Regions from separate parts of the Zobellella denitrificans genome, predicted to be linked through region 1. Evidence: predicted binding sites of a transcription regulator. Region 1 holds the regulator's gene; the other holds the start of a gene.
The links. The regulator MetJ, encoded in region 1, represses methionine synthesis genes. The targets are predictions, from matches to a motif close to AGANNTCTAGANNTCT.

Region 2: the regulator MetJ is predicted to act here: its motif matches at 4,111-4,126, upstream of AN401_RS03155 (DUF1852 domain-containing protein).

What each region holds. Positions count from the first base shown of each region.
Region 1 is NZ_CP012621.1:3,850,229-3,857,363, forward strand. Features, by position in the region: gene ltnD (L-threonate dehydrogenase) at 1-356, opposite strand, end outside; gene metL (bifunctional aspartate kinase/homoserine dehydrogenase II) at 996-3,431, opposite strand; gene metB (cystathionine gamma-synthase) at 3,432-4,592, opposite strand; gene metJ (met regulon transcriptional regulator MetJ) at 4,772-5,104, shown strand; gene cysQ (3'(2'),5'-bisphosphate nucleotidase CysQ) at 5,117-5,932, opposite strand; gene nudE (ADP compounds hydrolase NudE) at 5,935-6,492, opposite strand; gene hslR (ribosome-associated heat shock protein Hsp15) at 6,655-7,047, shown strand; gene hslO (Hsp33 family molecular chaperone HslO) at 7,068-7,135, shown strand, end outside.
Region 2 is NZ_CP012621.1:663,026-670,160, forward strand. Features, by position in the region: gene AN401_RS03140 (Re/Si-specific NAD(P)(+) transhydrogenase subunit alpha) at 1-473, shown strand, start outside; gene pntB (Re/Si-specific NAD(P)(+) transhydrogenase subunit beta) at 478-1,854, shown strand; gene AN401_RS03150 (methionine synthase) at 1,976-3,019, opposite strand; gene AN401_RS03155 (DUF1852 domain-containing protein) at 3,046-4,029, opposite strand; gene AN401_RS03160 (LysR family transcriptional regulator) at 4,586-5,470, opposite strand; gene AN401_RS03165 (methyl-accepting chemotaxis protein) at 5,671-7,122, opposite strand.

The DNA of each region.
Region 1 (7,135 bases):
TCCAGGCCCAGCTCGGCCAGGCGCCGGTGGATGGACTGGGTCTGGGTGGCGGCCAGGGTGCTGCACACGATCACCAGGCTGCCCGGGCGCAGCGCCTGGGCCAGGCCCTGCTCGCCGAACAGCACCGCCTCCACCTGGGCACCATTCACCACCACCAGCACCAGGGCATCGAGCCGGTCCGCGTAGGGCAGCGCCGAGGGGCCGGTGCCGGCGGCGCCGGCTTCGGCCAGACGAGCGCAGGCGTCCGGGTTCAGGTCAAAACCATAGGTATCGAAGCCGGCGCGGATCAGGGACTGGGCCATGCCCATGCCCATGGAGCCGAGGCCGACCAGGCCAATACGGGAAAGTGCGCTCATCTGTGTTACTCCCAAGCTGTGAACTACTGTGATAGGTACATTATCGATCACACTTAATCACAGTTAATGTCGAGATCTCACAAAACGGGAAAGCCACAAAAATAAACAAGTTACTGATTTAAAAGATATTAATATCACCAACCTCATAACAATTATTCACAAATGAATGTGAAAAATAATGTGAGCACACTCTCACAAACTCCCTGCCGGAACCGGAAAACTCGGGTCAACCCATTGAAAAAACAAGATAACCCGGTGTTGTGAAAAAAGGATTCAGGAGAAAAACGGGCCGGGTGGAGATAAGGAAAAAGCAGATGCAGGACTTGGCCTGGCTGAGTCTGACGGAGTACGTGATGGCCCCCTTAATCGGGATAGCGTCTGTAGGCGCCCCTTCAGGTGGCGCAAGGCTGCAAACGGCAGGGTACCGACAGGCCCTGTGCTGGGCTCACCGGCGGCTGAAGCGCCGGCTACGGAAGCTCTGTTGTCATGCCCGAAAAGCGGGAGCCCTGTGCAATAGGTCATGGACCACCAGAACGGAAGTGACCACCGTTAAGCAGCCGTGTTGGCAGGGGCAGATCCGGGAAAATCGGATAATGGACGTTTCTGCAAAAGGAGGCTCCCTTGCGGGAGCCTCCTTGTTTACAGGGTGGTCAGCAACTGCCACAGATCCGCCTGCATGGCAGCGGCGGTCACTTCCCGGCCGGCGCCGGGGCCCTGGATCACCAGGGGGTTCTGGCGGTAGTGCTGAGTCTCGATGGCGAACACATTGTCGCCGGGCCGCAGGTGGGCGAAGGCGTGCTCGCCGGCCACCACCTCCAGCCCCACGCTGGCCTCGCCGCTCTGGGCATCGAAGCGGGCCACGTGGCGCAGCACCCCGCCCTCTTCCCGGGCCTGGGCCAGGGCCTCGGCCAGGGGCTGGTCCAGCTCGTCCAGCCGGTCGATAAAGCGCTCCCTGTCCAGCGCCGCCAGGGACTCGGGCACCAGGTTGCTGACCCGAACCTTGGCCGGATCCAGGTCGAAGCCCGCCTCCCGCGCCAGGATCACCAGCTTGCGCTTCACGTCCTGGCCGTTCAGATCCTCCCGGGGATCCGGCTCGGTCAGGCCCTGCTGCCAGGCCTGCAACACCAGCTCGGAAAAGGGCTGGCTGCCGTCGAAGTGCTGGAACAGCCAACTCAGGGTGCCGGAGAAGAGGCCGCTGATGGCGCGGATCTGCTCGCCCGAGTGGCGCAACTGGTGGATGGCGGTCTGCACCGGCAGGCCGGCGCCCACGGTGGCGTTGCTGAGAAACTGCACCCTGTGCTCGGCCAGGCCCTGCTTGAGCCGCAGGTAGAACGCCTGCTCCGCCGCCCCACCGTGCTTGTTGGCGGCAATCAGGTGCACATGGCGCTGCACCAGGGCCGGATAGTGCTGCACCAGCGCCTCGGAGGCGGTGAAGTCCAGGGCCACCAGGCTGTCGAAGCCGTGCTCCTCCAGATCCTCCAGCCAGTCGGGCCAGACGATGGACCTGGGCTGGAAGTCGTTCAGCACCTGCTCCACCTCCAGGCCCTGGCTGGCCAACATGCCGCCGCGGGAGTCGAAGGCGCCGTAGAGGCTGAGCTGCACGTTCAGCTCCTGCTCCAGCCGCGCCTTCTGCTCCCGGTACAGCCTGAGCCAGGCCTGGCCGATGTTGCCCCGGCCGAACAGCACCAGCCCGACCCGCCTGGGCCGACTGAACAGGCTCTGGTGCAGGCGCAGCAGCAGCGGATCCAGCACCACCTTGCGCACCACCGCCACCAGGCTCAGGCCGTTGCCGGCGGGCTGGATGAACTCCAGCGGCTGCTCATTGAGGGCGTGGTAGAAGTGCAGGCACTGCTCGGCCTGGGCGGTCACGCCCTTGCCCACCAGGGCCACCAGGGAGAAGCCTTCCCGCAGTTGCAGCCCCTCGAAGCTGCCCGCGGGCTGGTGATCCCTGAGCAGGGAGAAGGCCTGCTCGGCCTGCTCCCGGGTATAGGCAATCTGCCACAGCCGGCGCTCGGGCCGGCGCTTGCAGGCCAGGGGCGCCAGCTCGCGCCGGGTCAGCCAGTCGGTGAGGGCGTCCACCGTCTCCTGATAGCGGGCGGGAATGCTCATCTCCAGCAGCACGGTATCGTCCACCGCGGTGACGATGCGCGCGCCCTGGGCCCGCTGCGGCTGGCGCAGTATGCGGGTATGGCCGTCGTCCGGGTGGTAGCTGCAGCGCAGCATCAGTTGCTGGCGGCTGGCGGCCACCGGGCCCAGGGTGCGGCTGTGCAGCACCGGCGAACCCAGCCGGGCCAGCTCGGCGGCTTCCGGCAGCGACAGCCGGGTCAGCAGCCGCGCCTCCTTCACCCGCCGCGGATCGGCGCTGAACACCCCGGGCACGTCGCTCCAGATGGTGGCGTGGCTGCTGTCGGCCAGGGACGCCAGCAGGGTGGCGCTGAAGTCGGAGCCGTTGCGCCCCAGCAGCCGGGTACGCCCCTCGGCGTCGGCGGCGATAAAGCCGGTCACCACCAGGATCTGGTCCTGGTGCCCGGCCAGGATCGCACCCAGGCGGCGGCGGGACTCGACTTCGTCCACCTGCACCGGCGAACCGGACACCAGCAGGAAGCGGCGGGCGTCCAGGCTGGCCGCCGGCAGGCCCTGACCGGCAAGCAGCCGGGCCAGCAGGCGGGAAGACCAGACCTCGCCGAACGACTGGATCAGGCTGCGCTGGTAATCGTCCAGCCGTTGGCTTTCCAGCACGGCGGCAATGGTCTGGATGTCGTCGTCCAGGGCCGCCAGCAGAGGCGCCGCGCCGGCCTCGTCCAGGGTAGTCTCGATCAGGCTGCGCTGAAAGCCGTGCAGGCCCTCCAGCGCCTCGGGGGCCGCGCTGTCACCGCTGGTGAACAGGCTGAGCAGCTCGATCAGCCGGTTGGTGGTCTTGCCCGGCGCCGACACCACGATCAGGGCGTCGGGCTGGGCCAGGTTGTGGATGATGCCGGCCACCCGGTGAAAACAGGCGGCGTCGGCCAGGCTGCTGCCGCCAAACTTGTGGACCGGACGACGCTGGCCGCCGGTGTCGTTCTGGAGCATGGTCATTTACTTGGTTAACGCCTTGAATGCATTGTCTAAATCGTGAATGAGGTCGCGCACGTCCTCGATCCCCACCGACACCCGCAGCAGCTGGTTGCTGATGCCGGCGGCGGCGCGGGCCTCCTCGGTCATGGCCGCGTGGGTCATGGTGGCCGGGTGGGCGATCAGGCTCTCCACCCCGCCCAGGGACTCGGCCAGGGTGAACAGCTGCAGCTGCTGCAAAAAGGCCCTCATGCCCGCCTCGTCCACGTCCAGTTCGAAGCTGAGCATGGCGCCGAAGCCGGACTGCTGGCGGGCGGCGACCTCGTGACCGGGATTGCCGGGCAGGCTGGGATGGTACACCGCCTTCACCTCGGGCCGGCCCTGCAGGTAGGCCACCAGGGCCTCGGCGTTCTCGCAGTGCTGGCGCATGCGCACACCCAGGGTGCGCAGGCCGCGCAGGGTCAGGTAGCTGTCGAAGGGCGAGCCGGTCAGGCCCAGGCAGTTGGCCCACCAGCGCAGCTCCTCGGCCAGTTGGGCATCGGCGGCCACCACGGCCCCGCCCAGCACGTCCGAGTGGCCGTTGATGTACTTGGTGGTGGAGTGCACCACCAGGTCGGCGCCCAGTGCAAGCGGCTGCTGCAGCGCCGGCGACAGGAAGGTGTTGTCCACCACCGAGAGGGCGCCGATGTCTTTCGCCGCGGCACAGAGGGCGGCGATGTCCACCACCCGCAGCAGCGGGTTGGACGGGGTTTCAATCCACAGGATCTTCGGCTTTCTGGCCAGGGCCTCGGCCAGGGCGGCGGGGTCGTTCTGATCCACGTATTCCACCCGGAAGTTGCCCTTCCGCGCCAGGGAGTTGAACAGCCGGTGGCTGCCGCCGTAGCAGTCGTGGGGCGCCAGCAGCAGATCGCCGGCCTGCAGCTGGGAGGTGATGATCAGGTTGATGGCGCCCATGCCGGTGGAGGTGACCGCCGCCCCCGCGCCGCCTTCCAGCTTGGTCAGGGCCTCGATCAGGGTCTGTCGGGTAGGGTTGCCGGAACGGGTGTAGTCGAACTGGCGCGGCTGGTTATAATCGGCAAACGAATAAGTGCTGGTGAGGTAGACCGGCGGTACCACGGCACCATGCTGGGTATCGGTGTCGATGCCGGTACGAACGGCGTAAGTCTGGGTCTGGTAGTCGGGCATGTCCTCTCCTTTGCACGCTGGCAGCCTGATGATCCGGAATTTCCAAGACGCGCACAGTAACCCAGCACAAAAAAGCCGTCAAGCCTTCCGGACGTCCACAAGGCTTTGTGGTTGGATTGCCAATAAAAAATGTAGGGGTTACAATCCCTTCGGCTTTTTAACCTTACGACGGGTGAATAATGAAGACTGAATGGAACGGCGACTATATCAGCCCTTACGCCGAGCACGGCAAGAAAAATGAACAGGTCAAGAAGATCACCGTTTCCATCCCGCTCAAGGTGCTGAAAATCCTTACCGACGAGCGCACCCGCCGCCAGGTCAACAACCTGCGCCACGCCACCAACAGCGAACTGCTGTGCGAGGCCTTCCTGCACGCCTATACCGGCCAGCCCCTGCCCCAGGACGACGACCTGCGCAAGGACGTGCCCGACCAGATCCCCGCCCGGGCCCGGGACATCATGGCCGAGCTGGGCATCGAAATCGAAGATTACGGCGCCGACCACGAAGGCTGACGCCGCACCGCGCTATCCCCGTTTCACCAGTATCTGCCGCCAGGGCAGGCCCTCGTCCCCCAGGGTGATAAAGTTGGGGTTGATCAGGCTGTCGCGCAGGTTGTAGCTGAGCCGGTCCAGGTTCAGATCCAGGATCCTTCCCCCCGCCTCTTCCACTATGCACTGGGTCGCGCCCGTGTCCCACTCGCCGGTGGGGCCGATGCGGATGTAGAGATCGGCCGCCCCTTCCGCCACCAGGCAGGACTTGAGCGAACTCGAGCCCAGCGGCACCAGCCGGTAGTCCAGGCTGGTGCTCAGCCGGGAACGCACCCAGTCCACGTCCTGCCGGCGGCTGATGGCGATGCACAGGCCGGTGAGCGGCGCCTGCCGGTCGTGATGGCGGGCACGGATGCGCACGGTGCGGCCTTCCGCCTCCTTGAAGGCACCATGCTGGTGCACCGCGTAGTACATCAGATCCTGCACCGGGGCATAAACCACCCCCAGCACCGGCCGGCCCTGCTCGATCAGCGCTATCATGGTGGAGAAGTCGCCGCTGCCGGCGATGAACTCCTGGGTACCGTCGAGCGGATCCACCAGCCAGTAGCGCGGCCAGCGGCGGCGCTCGGCCAGGGGAATGTCGCCCCCTTCCTCCGACAGCACCGGAATGTCGGCCAGCCGGCGCAGGGCCTGGTCGAGGTAGGCGTGCGCCGCCAGATCGGCGCTGGTGACCGGGCTGTCGTCGTCTTTGTGCTCAGCCTGGTAGTGGCCGCTGTCGTACAGCGTCAGTATGCGTCGGCCCGCCTCCCGGGCCGCCGCCTTGACGCCTGGCAGCAAGGCAGTGATATCCATGGTTACTCCTCTTTATTGAGCCAGTCCTGCAGCAGGAAGAGGCCGCAGATGCTGCGCGCCTCGCTGAAGTCGGGCCGGGCCATCAGCTCATCCAGTTGGCCCAGCGGCCAGGGCACCACTTCCAGCGGCTCCGGCTCATCCCCTTCGCGCTGTTCGGGATACAAATTCCGTGCCAGCAAAATATCCATGCGACTGCCAAAATAACCGGGCGCCAGGGTCACCTGCTTGAGGTGGGTCAGCTCCCTGGCCCCGTAGCCGATCTCCTCCATCAGCTCCCGGTTGCCCGCCTCCAGGGCGTCTTCTCCCGGATCGATCAACCCCTTGGGAAAACCCAGTTCATAGCTGTGGGTGCCGGCGGAATATTCGCGGATCAACAGCAGGGTCTCGTCGTCCAGCAGCGGCACCAGCATCACGGCGCCGCGGCCGCTGCCGCGCATGCGCTCGTAGACCCGCTCCACGCCGTTGCTGAACTTCAGATGGACCGATTCCACCTTGAACAGGCGGCTTTCGGCCACCAGTTCCGTATGCAGTATCTCTGGTTTCTGTTTGTCGTCCGCCATGCCTGTTCCGTCGTTATGTTCACCCGTTATTCAGAGGTTATCGCAACTGGGGAAAAACGTCTGCCCGCAAGTGGCCATGAGCATGCTTTTGCCACCCCTTTCTACTCCGGCGGCCGGGGCATCTGGTATAATCCGGCTTCGGTTTCCATGGGAGCGCGTGCAATGAACGGAGAAAAACTGTCCGTCCGGCTGGACAAATGGCTGTGGGCCGCCCGCTTCTACAAGACCCGCGGCCTGGCCCGGGAAATGATCGACGGCGGCAAGGTGCACTACAACGGCCAGCGCACCAAGCCCAGCAAGATGATGGAAGTGGGTGCCACCATCCGCCTGCGCCAGGGCCACGACGAGAAGGAAGTGGTGGTGCTGGCGCTGTCCGAGCACCGGAGCAAGGCGGAAATCGCCCAGCAATTGTACCGGGAAACCCCGGAGAGCCTGCGCAAGCGGGAGCAGAACGCCGAGGCCCGCAAGCTCAACACCCAGTTCGCGCCCAGCCCCGAACGCCGGCCGGACAAGAAGGAAAGGCGCACCCTGCTTAAAATCAAACAAGGCGACTGAGCCAGCATACAGGATCCCTTATGACCAAGACCGATCAACTCCACCGCTATCTGTTCGACCACCACCAGGTGCGCGGCGAATTGGTGCA
Region 2 (7,135 bases), 990 kb from region 1:
ACGTGGTGCTGCGCAACATGACGGTGGTGAAGGACGGTGAAGTCACCTTCCCGCCGCCCGCCATCAGCGTGTCCGCCGCGCCCAAGGCCAAGGCCGCGGCCCAGCCGGCCGCCGAACCCCATGCCAAAAAGCCGAGCAACCTCAAGTATTACCTGGGCGGCGCCGGCGTGGTGCTGTTCGCCTGGCTGTCGGCGGTGGCGCCGGCCGAGTTCCTGTCCCATTTCACCGTCTTCGTGCTGGCCTGCATCGTGGGCTACTACGTGATCTGGAACGTGTCCCACTCGCTGCACACCCCGCTGATGTCGGTCACCAACGCCATCTCCGGGATCATCGTGGTCGGGGCCCTGTCCCAGGTGGGAACCGGTGGTTTCGTCACCTTCCTCGCCTTTATCGCGGTACTGATCGCCTCCATCAACGTGTTTGGCGGCTTTACCGTAACCCACCGTATGCTGAAGATGTTTAGAAAGGGCTAATGGAATGTCACAAGGACTTGTAACTGCGTCTTATATTATCGCCGCCGTGTGCTTCATTCTGAGCCTGGCGGGTCTGTCCAAGCAGGAATCGGCCAAGGCCGGTAACTGGTACGGCGTGGCGGGCATGACCATCGCCCTGCTGGCCACCATCTTCAATCCCGAGGTCACCGGCCTGGGCTGGATCGTCGTGGCCATGGCCATCGGTGCCGCCATCGGTATCCGCTTCGCACTGAAAGTGGAAATGACCGAAATGCCGGAACTGATCGCCATACTGCACAGCTTCGTGGGCCTGGCGGCGGTGTTCGTGGGTTATAACACCTACATCGACCATGAAGAGATGTTCGGCGCCATGCTGAACATTCACAACACCGAAGTCTTCCTCGGCGTGTTCATCGGTGCCGTCACCTTTACCGGCTCCATCGTGGCGTTCTGCAAGCTGCGCGGCCTGGTCTCTTCCAAGCCGCTGATGCTGCCGCACCGCCACAAGCTGAACCTGCTGGCGGTGGTGGTGTCCGCCCTGCTGCTGATCTGGTTCGTCAAGGTGGAAGGCTCCACCTTCGCCCTGCTGGTGATGACCCTGATCGCCCTGGCCTTCGGCTGGCACCTGGTGGCCAGCATCGGCGGCGCCGACATGCCGGTGGTGATCTCCATGCTCAACTCCTACTCCGGCTGGGCCGCGGCGGCGGCGGGCTTTATGCTCTCCAACGACCTGCTGATCGTCGTCGGCGCCCTGGTGGGATCAAGCGGTGCCATCCTGTCCTACATCATGTGCCGGGCCATGAACCGCTCCTTCGTGTCCGTTATCGCCGGCGGCTTCGGCTCCGACGGTGCCGTGAGCAGCGGTGCAGAGGAAGACGGCGAGTACACCGAGGTGAACGCCGAGGACGTGGCCGAAATGCTGAAGAACTCCAGCTCGGTGATCATCACCCCCGGATACGGCATGGCGGTGGCCCAGGCCCAGTACCCGGTGGCGGATCTGGTGTCCAAGCTGCGCGCGGCCGGCGTCAAGGTGCGCTTCGGCATCCACCCGGTGGCGGGGCGTCTGCCCGGCCACATGAACGTGCTGCTGGCCGAGGCCAAGGTGCCTTACGACGTAGTGCTGGAAATGGACGAGATCAACGATGACTTCGACGACACCGACACCGTGCTGGTGATCGGCGCCAACGACACCGTCAACCCGGCCGCCAACGAAGACCCGGCCAGCCCCATCGCCGGCATGCCGGTGCTGGAAGTGTGGAAGGCCCAGCAGGTGGTGGTGTTCAAGCGTTCCATGAACACCGGCTACGCCGGGGTGCAGAACCCGCTGTTCTTCCGCGAAAACAGCGTCATGCTGTTCGGCGACGCCAAAGACAGCGTGGACAATATCCTGAAAGCGCTGTAAGCCGTTGCAGACTGACTGTCAACGATAAAAAAGGGAGCTTCGGCTCCCTTTTTGTATTATTTCTGCGTCAAGCCGAATGAGCTACTCACATGCTCGGGGCCGAGGCAGATAGCTCATCGATTCAGGAAGCAGCGCCCTGGGCCGAGAGTTCTCTTCGGAGGATTTCTGCACCTGCACTTAAGGCATTGAGCTTGGCTCTTGCTACTCGACGAGACAAGGGGGCCATGCCACAGTTGGTACAAGGGTAGAGCTTGTCGGCATCTACAAACTCAAGTGCTTTTCGTAGGGTATTGGCGACTTCCTCTGGCGTCTCGATGGTGTTGGTTGCAACATCAATGGCCCCGACCATCACCTTTTTACCTCGAATGAGTTCAAGCAGCTCGATTGGGACGCGGGAGTTGTGACATTCTAATGAGATGATGTCGATATTGGACTTTTGCAGTTTGGGAAAGACTTCTTCATATTGTCTCCACTCGGAGCCTAACGTCTTTTTCCAGTCCGTATTGGCTTTGATGCCATAACCATAGCAAATATGTACGGCGGTTTCACATTTAAGGCCTTCAATCGCTCTTTCTAGAGCAGCAATCCCCCAGTCATTTACCTCATCAAAAAACACATTAAATGCAGGCTCATCAAATTGGATAATATCAACGCCAGCTGCCTCTAATTCCTTGGCTTCCTGATTGAGTATTTTGGCGAATTCCCAGGCCAGCTTTTCGCGACTTTTATAATGATCATCATAAAGCGTGTCTATCATGGTCATGGGACCCGGCAGGGCCCATTTGATGGGTTGCCTGGTTTGCTGACGTAAAAACTTGGCATCTTCAACAAAAACCGGCTTCTGGCGGCTGACTGCACCAACGACCGTCGGTACACTCGCATCATAGCGATCACGAATTTTAACGGTCTTACGTTTCTCAAAGTCAACACCGCTGAGGTGCTCAATAAACGTAGTCACAAAATGTTGGCGCGTTTGCTCGCCATCACTGACAATATCAATGCCTGCTTGTTGCTGCTCTTGCAACGACACACGCAAAGCATCGTGTTTACCCTCAATCAACTCCTCTTCTTGCAATTTCCAGGGTGACCAAAGTGTCTCAGGTTGTGCAAGCCAGGAAGGTTTGGGTAAACTGCCCGCGGTTGAAGTGGGTAATAATTTTTTCATGATAAATACCGTTATATTCTCGTTGATTATAAAGCGTAATTGGCAGACCATTGCTCAAGGATAGACTGGTATGGCTTGATGAAGTTCTCCTCAGCAAGTTTTCCCTGCTTAATCGCTAACTGGCTACGCTCTTCTCGATCATAAACAATTTGAGTTAATGAGTGATCCCGGTTCTTCAAATCCGGTTTGTAGCATTTTCCTGCTGCCGAGTTGGCGTTGTAAATCTCGGGTCGGTAAATCTTTTGAAAAGTTTCCATCGTGCTGATGGTGCTGATAAGCTCAAGATTGCTGTAATCATTAAGCAAATCACCAAAGAAGTAAAAAGCCAGAGGCGCAACGCTATTGGGTGGCATAAAATAGCGAACCTTCAACCCCATCTTCTTGAAGTACTGCTCAGTCAAGGATGATTCATTGGGCAGGTACTCAACACCCAATATGGGGTGATGGTTCTCAGTTTGATGATAGGTCTTGTTATCGGAAACACTGAGGCATATCACAGGCAGTTTAGTGAAGTTCTGCTTGTAGGCATCGGAATTCACAAAGCATTTAAAAAGTTTGCCGTGCAGATCGCCAAAGTTTTCCGGAATGCTGAAACCGGGCTTATCCTTGTTATGCTCCAACAGCAGCACGCTGAAGTCATAATCCCGCACGTACGAGGAAAAATTATTACCTACAATGCCCTCAATGCGTTTTTTGGTTTTGTGATCGACGATATTCGTCTTCAATATTTCGATAGTAGGGAAACTTTGGCCATTACCTTCGTGATCAATCTCCATGTCAACGGAAATGATTTCAAGTTCAACTGAATAGCGATCCGCTTTCGGATTATCCCAGTTAGCCAAGGAGTTAAATTGATTGTTAATCATCGTTAAGGCGTTACGCAGGTTTTCCTGGCGGCTCTCTCCTCTGGCCAGGTTAGCAAAGTTGGTGGTAATGCGTGTACTGTCAGAGGGCTGATAGTTTTCATCGAAAGCAATGCTGTTGATGGTAAATTTAAATTCGTTATTCATAATGTCCTGGCACCCCATTTCCCGTACTAAAATCTGAATCTGTTTATTGCTCTTTCTGGGCTTGATGATTGTCTGTTGTCTGGAAGTCCAGATGTCTAGAGCTGAGCATGGCTATGTTATACAGGGGTCATTACATGAGCAAAAGTGATTTTATCTCATGAATAGATGCAACTTTTTCATGATTGGTGGTAAGCCTAGGCCCACCAGGGCAAGCGGTATGCCGACGTTGCTCGACGCAGCTGCGTCGAGCAACGTCGGCGATGCCTGTAAACGTGGGGCCAGCTAAATAGCTGTTCCGAATAGTAGATCACTGTCGGCAACGACCGGGTTCCGCTAAGCAGACCCTCCGCACCAGGGATGGCGCGGCGGAGCCCCCAGGGATGGGTTCATGGCGTGTCTGCGTGCGGGGCCCGGTCGATGTAGCACTATTAGGATCAGTTATTTAGGTGTGTAACGAGCAGGATACGGCCGCCCGTTACTGATGTTGCAACACCTGACGGGGGCGGCGGCTGTATAATTTAAGAGAGGAGAGCGTTTGAATGAAAAAGCAGCGTGATCATCTGGCCTGCTGAGCCTGAGCAATGAAATCACTCAGGTAGTTAACCTGTTCTTCGCCTTTTCGTATTCCCAAAAAAATCTGTTTTCTAATCCCATGTTTACCGAACCGGAGGCTTTTAATGGCCATTGTTTTGGCGAATTCATCCACTAACCAGCCAGGCAATGCACAGACGCCTCTTCCTGCTGCCACCATTTGCAACATGATTTCCGTCGTTTCGATAGTCTTGTGTTTTTTGACCGTGCATTTTGCGGGATTTAAAAACTGACTGTAAATATCCAGCCGCTCAGGCTCTACCGGATAGCTAAATAACACTTCTTCACTCAGCTGTTCAGGCATGATCGAGTCTTGCATGGCAAGGTGGTGAGCTGCCGAAACGACGAGTCTATGTTCATAGTCAAATACCGGTATAAAGGTCACCTTTGGTGTATACAAGGGATCAGGCGTGACGAGGATATCTATCTCGTAGCTGTGCAGGGCGCCCAGACCACCGAACTGAAATTCCTGCTTCACGTCAATGTCAACGTTTGGCCACTTTTCAAGATAAGGTTCAATCACTTTTAACAGCCATTGATAGCAAGGGTGGCATTCCATGCCGATGCGCAGTGAACCCATTTCGCCAGTCGCTATCTGACGCAATAGCAGTTCAGTGTGTTTAAATTGCGGTAATACCCGATTGGCAAGAGTCAAGATTCGTTCACCCGCATCGGTAAGGCGCAAGTTTCTACCTTCTTTTTGCCAAACGGGTGTTTTGATCTGGCCTTCTAATTTTTTGATGCTGTGACTCAATGCGGACTGGGATAAATTTAACGATTCAGCCGCCTGGGTTAAGGTTCCTTGCTCTTTTATGGCTGCCAGTACTTCAAGGTGAAACCGCTCCAGCATAACTTGACTCCGGTCTTTAGTATTCAATAAATCATGAATATAATTCATGATTTATTGAAAATATATTATTATTTTCATTGTTTAAATGTCGCCGATACAGGTCAAGCATGTCCAGCCATCTGGATGCGTCAGTGATGCTAGCTAATTGACGTTGTCACGGCGGCCATGGCTGATGGTGGTACCACCGTCGGACAGCCTCTTCATCCCTCCCGCACTATGCTGGCCAGCCCTTTGGACTGGCTTTCCAGCAATCGGGTAATGCCCTGCAAGTCCGCTTCATAGGCGGCCATCTGGCGGCTGGTGGCCAGGGTCTGCCCGGCCACGGCGGCCACGGCGTCGCCGGCCTGGCCCAGAGCGTGCAGGGCCTGATGCTGGCTGCGGGTGAGGGCGCTCAGCTCCTGCATATCCCGGCCGATGTCCTTGACCAGCGCCAGTATGCCGGACAGGGCCTGGGTGGCACCCTGGATCACCGCCTCACCGTTACTCACCTCCTGATGGCTGCTGGCCAGCAGCTCGCGGATCTGGCGGGCGGACTCGTTGCTGCGGGTGGAGAGCTCGCGCACCTCCTGGGCCACCACCGCGAAGCCCCGGCCGTGCTCGCCGGCGCGGGCCGCTTCGATGGCGGCGTTCAGGGCCAGCAGGTTGGTCTGCTCGGCGATATGGGTGATCAGGCTGGTGGTGGCGTCGATGTCCTGGTGGCGGGCCTGGATGCGGTGGATGGCGGTCACGCACTCGGCCAGGGCCTGGTTGCCCTGATCGGCCCGCTTGCCGGCGCTGGCGGAACGATGGGTCACTTCGCTCACGAAGCTGGCGGCACGCTCCAGGGCCTGATGCAGTTCGGCCAACTGGCTTTGCATCCGGCCTGCGGCCTCGGCCTGGTGGTGGCTGCCTTGGTTCAGTTCCGCCACCGCCCGTCCCAGTTGGCCCGAGGTGCGGCCCAGCTCGCCGGCGGCGCTCACCAGCTCGCCGGCGCTGTGGTCGGCCTGGCTCAGCATCTGGCCCAGCTGCGCCTTGCCCTCGGCCGCCAGCCGGGCGGCCCGCTCGCTCTGGGCGCGGGCGTTCAGGGCGTGGTCGATGGCGCTGTCGCGCAGCCGGACCGTGTGGTACTGGGCGATCATCAGCAACACCATGGGCAGCAAGAAGCCGGACCAGGTTTCGATGCGCCGGGCCCGCTCGTTCAGTTGCAGCCGGGGCAGGGACACTTCCAGCAGCGGCAACGCCACCAGGGCCACCACCGCGGCCAGCAGCAGCAGGCACCAGAGCAGGGCCTGGCGGCGGTGCCCCATCAGGAAGCACAGCATCATCAGCAGCGGCAGCCAGTACAGCTGGGTGGACTGGCCGAGGCCGCCGGACTGCCAGATGATGTTGACCGCGTGCAGCACCATGCCGGCCATGGCCAGGTGCATGGCGCCGCCGGGACTGCCGCCCAGGCGCAGCCAGCCGGCGCAGGCCAGAGCGAGCGCCATCAGCAGGCTGGAGGTCAGCATCAGGGCGCCGTGGCCGTGGCCGGCCCACTTCAGCAGGCTGTAGCCGCCCACCAGCAGGGCGATAAAGGAAAAGAACAGCAGGGTGTCCGTCAGCCGCTCCTGGTCGTCGGTCATGGGGTGGCGAGGACGAAAGGCGGTCCGCCACCAGCGCAAGGGGTTCAGCATCACCGTGTCTCCA